Linked DNA regions of Thermogemmata fonticola. The protein of the gene in region 1 interacts with the protein of each later gene in a pairwise test. Links are inferred from orthologs where the notes say so. Each region holds a gene or a part of one and is shown in the gene's direction. Other genes may lie near its edges. The genes, in order: aceE and nth.

Region 1 (3,732 bases):
AGAAACCACCTGCCGCAGCGGGGACGGCGAGGGGGACCAGCTTACAACGGTCGCGGGGGGAATGTCCGGGGAGGGCGAAGCTGGCAGGAGGGGAAGCAACACACCGGCCAAGCCGCAGGCCAACCCAAAAACAATCGCGGGGCGGGGAGACATTGGCTCGTCCTTTCCAGTGACTCTTTAGGCGATTCGCTCCTCTTTGGGCGAAATCTCTCCACTCCCAGTGGCAGCTCGGTGGTGAAACCCGTGTGTCATCGCCGAGACCAGGGCCAGGAGCAATGGACATCCCTGGGGTTCAACCTATTCTAAACAGTGTCGGATGGAATTGAAACCTTCTCCGCCCCTATTAGATGATGCGGAGGCGGCGTGTTGGGTCAGGATGTCCCATCCACGCCACTACCCTGCCGCTACCTCTCCCTCGGTTGCGCGCTGGAGATCAACGAATGCTCACAACACCCGACGTGCTGGCCCGTCGTGCCGCACGCCTGGCGGAGGACCACGACCCGCAGGAGACCGCGGAGTGGCTCGAATCGATGGAGGCGGTGCTCCGCCACGCCGGACCAGAACGCGCTCACTATTTGCTGGAACAGTTGATGGCCTTGGTGGCCCGCCGGACCCGCACCCCCATGATCGGGGCCATCACCACGCCCTACGTCAACACCATTCCTCTGGAAGAACAGCCTCCTTTCCCTGGCAACCGCGAACTAGAACGGCGCATCAAAAGCATCGTCCGCTGGAATGCGATGGCGATGGTGCTGCGGGCCAATCGCAACACCAACGTTGGCGGGCACATCTCCACTTTTGCCAGTGCGGCGACACTGTACGAAATCGGCTTCAATCACTTTTTCCGCGGTCGGAGCGAAACCCATCCCGGCGATGTCATTTTCTTCCAGGGTCATGCCAGTCCCGGAATGTATGCCCGCGCCTTTCTCGAAGGACGGCTCAGCGAAACGCAGTTGCTGAATTTCCGCCGCGAATTGCAAACCGGAGGCGGCCTGTCCAGCTATCCCCATCCCTGGCTCATGCCCAACTTCTGGCAGTTTCCTACCGTCAGCATGGGCCTCGGCCCGATCATGTCGATCTATCACGCCCGCTTCAACCGCTACCTGCGCGATCGCGGCCTGTTAGATACTGACCCGGTCAAAGTCTGGGCCTTCCTCGGCGATGGTGAATGCGACGAACCGGAGACTCTCGGTTGCATCGGCTTGGCGGGACGCGAACGCCTCGATAACCTCATTTGGGTCATCAACTGCAACTTGCAACGTCTGGATGGCCCCGTCCGCGGCAACGGCAAGATCATCCAGGAACTAGAGGGGATTTTCCGCGGTGCCGGCTGGAATGTCATCAAAGTGATCTGGGGTTCCGATTGGGACCCCCTCTTGCAGGCCGACCACACGGGTGCTTTGGCACGCCGCATGATGGAAGTGGTCGATGGCGAGTACCAGGAATACATCGGCCGAGATGTCCGCACGCCGGAGGAAATCCGCAACAAAGTCGTCCTCAGCGAGGAGGAAGACCTCGAACGCCGGGGAGCCTTCATCCGCGAACATTTCTTCAACACTCCCGAATTGCGAGCCTTGGTCGAGCATCTTCCCAACTCCCGTTTGGCGACTCTCAAGCGTGGCGGACATGATCCCCTCAAGGTTTACGCTGCCTATAAGGCCGCCGTGGAGCATAAGGGACAACCCACGGTCATCCTGGTCAAGACAATCAAAGGGTACGGCATTCCAGGCACGGGCGGGGCAGGCAAGAACACCACGCACCAGTTGAAAAAGCTGGCGGTGGAGATCGAACGGGAACCGAGCCTCGCGCCGGAAGAGATCAGCAAACGCCAGATGATCGCTGCCCTACGCTTGTTCCGCGATCGCTTCGAGCTGCCCTTCACGGATGAACAGCTCGGCGAAGTCCCCTTCTATCGCCCCCCAGAAGACAGCCCGGAGATGAAATACTTGCGGGATCGCCGGCGCGCCCTGGGCGGCTTCCAACCCTTCCGCAATACAACCTTCACCCCCAGTTCGCCTCCCGACCCCAAAGCCTTTGAACCCCTCCTGAAAGGCACACCCCCCGGTAAAGGGCAATCCACCACTCTAGCCTGGGTTGTGCTCATGACACAAATCATGAAGGACCCCGCCATTGGCAAATACATCGTTCCCATTGTCCCGGATGAAGGACAAACCTTTGGCATGCCGCCTATGTATAAATCGTTCGGAATCTATTCCAGTATCGGACAACTTTACACGCCCGTCGATAAGGGAACTCTCACCGAGTATAAAGAGTCAACCAATGGGCAAATATTGCAAGAAGGAATCAATGAAGCTGGAGCTATGTGCAGCTTCATCGCAGCAGGGACGGCTTACAATACTTACGGTGTTAATACCATACCGTTTTATATCTACTACTCGATGTTTGGCTTCCAACGTGTCGGGGATCTGATTTGGGCGGCAGCCGATGCCCGCACGCGGGGTTTCCTCCTCGGAGCGACCGCGGGCCGTACTACGCTCAACGGAGAGGGCCTTCAACACCAGGATGGCCATAGCCATCTGGTCGCCTCCGCTGTCCCCACCTGCCGGGCTTATGATCCGGCTTTTGCCTACGAACTGGCCGTTATTATCGAAGAAGGCATCCATGCCATGTTCATCCGTAATGAAGAGTGCTTCTACTATCTAACGTTGTACAATGAAAGCTATGATATGCCTCCCATGCCTTCACCCCAGATTCGAGAGGGAATCATACGCGGTATCTATCCGTTTCGGAGTTTGCGGCCGCAAGGAGCCATTGCGGAAGTTCAACTCCTGGGGTCAGGTCCTATTCTCATGGAAGTATTACGTGCCCAGAAAATCCTTGCGGAACAATATAATGTGGCCAGTACTGTCTATAGTGTGACGAGTTATCAGATGTTACGCCGGGAAGCCCTGGAATGTGAGCGATATAATCGGTTGCATCCCCTGGCAGAAAAGCGCGTCTCCTTCGTCCGCCAGGTGTTGGGGAATGTTCCCGGTCCGATCATCGCCGCTAGCGATTATGTCCGAGCAGTGCCGGAACTCATCGGCCCCTTTTTGGAAGGGCGGTTGCTGGCGTTGGGAACGGATGGTTTTGGCCGAAGCGACACGCGTAAGGCGCTGCGCCGCTTCTTCGAGATCGACGCGGAGCACGTCACTGTCGCTGCCCTCTACTCCCTGGCAGAGCGTCAGGAGATCGACCGTTCTGTCGTGCAGCAAGCGCTGGAGTCGCTGGGAGTGTCACCCGATGCTCCGCCGCCTTGGACCGTTTGATGGGAGGCAGCAACTCCGGGTAAGTGACAAGGTATGCTCCGGTTACGACGTGCGTGGCTTCTAAGGCAGAGGTGAGGCATGGAATTCCGTTTGCCGCCCTTAGGGGAGGGGATCGACACGGTCACCGTCACCGCGGTCACGGTTCGGCCCGGAGATGTGATACAGGCCGGCCAGAATGTCCTGACCGTTGAGACAGACAAGGCGGCGGTCGAGGTTCCGGTCGATGTCAGCGGTGTTGTCGAAGCGGTTTTGGTTCAACCTGGCGACAAAATACCGATTGATACCCCCGTTCTGCGCTTGCGTGCGAATGCCGAGGGGAACAAGACGCCAACTTCCGCGGGATTGTCACCTCCCTCTGCGGTTCCCCAAGCGGCTGCCCGTGCACCGGCTCCTACTGCGACAGTTTCCACAAGTTCCGTGGCTTCGCTACGAGGTGTCGCGGCGGAATCAGCGGAAACTCCCG
Region 2 (3,258 bases), on another replicon or contig:
GCTGCGGGAGCTGCGCCGCCCGGCGGATCGCGCCGCCTTTGCCTGGAGAGGGCAGCAACTGATCCAAAAGCTGGCCCACTGGCCCGGCGTGAGCATCGCATCCATCGATGGCCTTTGCCGTGGGGTGGGCTGGGAATTGGCCCTGGCCTGCGATTACCGCCTGGCTGTGCAACGGGCGGCCACGCGGATCGAACTGCCCCAAGGCTTGACCTGCTTCGGCGGGTCGGTTCTGCTCCAAAGCCGCCACAGCCCCCAGGCACGGCACCGCTTGGCCTCCGGCATCCCTCTGTCGGCCCGCGAAGCCTTCCAGCTCCAGCTTGTGGACCATCTCAGCTATCCCTCTGACGGTGACAATGCCCTGTCCCGACTCCGCGAACAATTCGGACATTCCCTGGCCAAACGCCCCTTGCCCGCTGCTTGGCTCGGCTTGGCTAGCGAACGCCGCCGTTTTGCCGCCTGGAACCCTCCGCTGCCTCCCAATGTCATTTCTGACTTAGCGGCCGATGGGGCACCTCTGCCATTTCCCCATGTTATCGGCGTGTGGGGGGATATACCGGCGATCGAAGATTGGCTCCTCGAAGCCTTGCTCAAGGGGGCTTTGGTCCTCGTCCATTCCCCACAGCAACGCTATCGACAACGCCTTGATCAACTAGAACAGCGGGGCTTTTGCACCTCCCAGGAGAAATTGCTTCTTCTGGAACGCCTGCGTCCTGTGGATCATCCCGATGACTTGGCAGCCGCGGAATTGATTGTTCTCGCGCCGCAGTATCATCCGGGGGAACTGTGCCGCCGGCTTGACCCTGCCTCCCTGCTGGTGTGGGTTCAGCCCGCGGGGCACGCCCCATTGCCCCCGATTTCCCAGGCGTACAATACCATAGTAAGGCCCCAACGTGTCGTGCGATTATCGTTCCTTCACTCCCGTCATGTCGCCGTGGTTCCAGAAGAGGCGGTGGATGAACTATCCGTGCAGCGCCTGGTGTCCTGGTTCCAACAAGGCGATTATGGGGTGGTGGTCTTTCCTGCGGATGCACGAATTCTGGCGAGTGCGGCTTAAATTGTCCAACGTTGCAACCTGTTGATCTGATAAAATAATGAATCAGTCTATCCGCCCGGTGCCGGATGTTTCTGATCCCCAGCCGCCTGGAGCCGGCCGCCCGCGCCGCCGCTTGCTCCCGGTCCGCGAACGTGCCGCGGCCATCAATCAGCGCCTGGCGCAAATCTACCCCCAGCCCTCCACAGCCCTGCGTCACGACAATCCCCTCCAACTGCTGATCGCCACCATTCTCTCGGCCCAATGTACCGATGAGCGGGTCAACCAGGTCACCCCCCGCCTGTTTGCCCGCTACCGCACGGCGGAAGATTTTGCCCGCGCCGATCTTCGAGAATTGGAGGCGATCATCCGGCCCACGGGCTACTACCGCAGCAAGGCTCGGCACATCCGCGACTGCTGCGCCCAATTGGTGGAGCGATTCGGCGGGCAGGTCCCGCGGACCCTGGAGGAACTCGTCACCTTGCCGGGAATCGGCCGGAAAACCGCCAATGTGGTCTTAGGCGATGCCTTCGGTGTTCCGGGGATCACCGTCGATACTCATGTCAAAAGATTGTCACAACGGCTCGGCCTGACACGCCATACGGACCCAAACAAGATTGAGCAGGCTCTGATGAAGCTGCTGCCCCCTGCCGAATGGACCGCGTTCAGCCATCGCCTCATCTTGCACGGGCGGCAGGTTTGCCAGGCTCGCAAACCTCGCTGTGATTCCTGTATCCTGGCCGATCTGTGTCCCAAAATAGGAGTATCCTTGAAAAAACCTGTCAAAAGTAGAACTCGAAAATCCCAAAGAAAAGAATGAATTTGATATTGATTCTGGTGGATTAATATATTTTCGATGAACCTTGATAAACATCGCAATAGACCATGAAGAAATATGATACATCGACGTTGCTAGAACGGTTCCTGCGTTATGTGCGGATCGATACGCAAGCCAATGAGAAAGCGGGGACGTATCCCAGCACGCCAGGCCAGCGGGAACTCGGACGCCTGCTCTGCGAAGAGCTGCGCGCCATGGGGGTGCAGAACGTGGAGCAGGATGAACATGGGCTGGTCTTCGCCACGATCGCGGCGACGGTGCCCGGTGCGCCCACGATCGCATTTACGGCTCATCTCGACACCAGTCCGGAAACCAGCGGACGGAATGTTCAGCCGCAGGTCATCCGCAACTATCCCGGCGGCGACATCCCCCTGCCCGGCGATCCGCGCCAGGTCATCCGCGTGGCCGACAATCCCGAACTGAACCAGCTTGTCGGCAAAACCCTCATCACCACCGATGGCACAACTTTGTTAGGAGCCGATGATAAAGCCGGCGTAGCTGTCATTATGGAAGCATGTCGGATTATGTGTGAAAATCCTGATATACCACATGGACAGATTCGCATTGTATTTACATGTGATGAAGAAATTGGAAAAGGTGTTTTATATCTAGAGCCAGATCGTATTGGTGCCGTGGTGGCTTATACATTGGATGGCACAGGTGTAGGGGAGATCGAAGCGGAAACCTTTTCTGCGGACCTGGCGCTCATCACTATCACAGGGGCCAACATCCACCCGGCGATTGCTAAAGGGCGGATGATCAACGCCGTGCGCCTGGCTGGGAAATTCCTGGAGCGCCTCCCGCAGCATCACTACAGTCCGGAGACGACCAGCGACCGCGAGGGGTTCATCCATCCGTATGTCATCGAAGGCGGAGTGGCCCAAGTGACAATCCGCTGTCTGCTCCGGGACTTCGAGACGCCGCAATTGGCGGAATACGCCGCCTGGTTGCGGGAGATCGGGCGGCAGATCGAACGGGATCATCCTGGCGCGCGGGTCCAGGTGGCCGTCCAGCCGCAGTATCGCAACATGCGGGAGGGAATTGCACGCGAGCCGCGGGCTGTGGCTTATGCCGTCGAGGCTGTCCGGCGGGCCGGTTTGGAACCGAAGCTCAAGAGCATCCGCGGCGGCACCGACGGCGCTCTCCTCACGGCTAAAGGATTGCCCACCCCTAACCTCTCCTGTGGTGAGCACAACTTCCACTCACCTTTGGAATGGACATGTTTGGAAGAATTGGAGTCCGCAGTCCACGTCGTATTGGAATTGTGCCAAGTGTGGGCAGGACATTGAGAATTATATCCACTCTGACTTGAAGGTATATTATCGAATCACACCCAATTCTCGCCCGACTTCTGTGAAGGCGGCCACGGCACGATCGATCTGCTCGTCGG

What was found.
Region 2: the proteins of aceE (region 1) and nth interact in binary tests that used the Escherichia coli proteins (3 or more experiments, as listed by UniProt). The link is inferred for Thermogemmata fonticola from one-to-one orthologs.

What each region holds. Positions count from the first base shown.
Region 1 is NZ_JACEFB010000001.1:962,683-966,414, reverse strand. What follows is about bases 58-3,469. They hold aceE (pyruvate dehydrogenase (acetyl-transferring), homodimeric type), read left to right. Parts: upstream 58-440; coding sequence 441-3,269; downstream 3,270-3,469. Other genes in these bases: H0921_RS03445 (2-oxo acid dehydrogenase subunit E2), read left to right, coding at 3,348-3,469; H0921_RS03455 (hypothetical protein), read right to left, coding at 58-153. Outside these bases: more of H0921_RS03455, read right to left, coding at 1-57; more of H0921_RS03445, read left to right, coding at 3,470-3,732. UniProt on the Escherichia coli protein: Component of the pyruvate dehydrogenase (PDH) complex, that catalyzes the overall conversion of pyruvate to acetyl-CoA and CO(2).
Region 2 is NZ_JACEFB010000005.1:6,073-9,330, reverse strand. Bases 33-2,970 are described here. They hold nth (endonuclease III), read left to right. Parts: upstream 33-1,091; coding sequence 1,092-1,850; downstream 1,851-2,970. Other genes in these bases: pepT (peptidase T), read left to right, coding at 1,916-2,970; H0921_RS08625 (enoyl-CoA hydratase/isomerase family protein), read left to right, coding at 33-1,054. Also shown: more of H0921_RS08625, read left to right, coding at 1-32; more of pepT, read left to right, coding at 2,971-3,157; kbl (glycine C-acetyltransferase), read right to left, coding at 3,188-3,258. UniProt on the Escherichia coli protein: DNA repair enzyme that has both DNA N-glycosylase activity and AP-lyase activity. The DNA N-glycosylase activity releases various damaged pyrimidines from DNA by cleaving the N-glycosidic bond, leaving an AP (apurinic/apyrimidinic) site.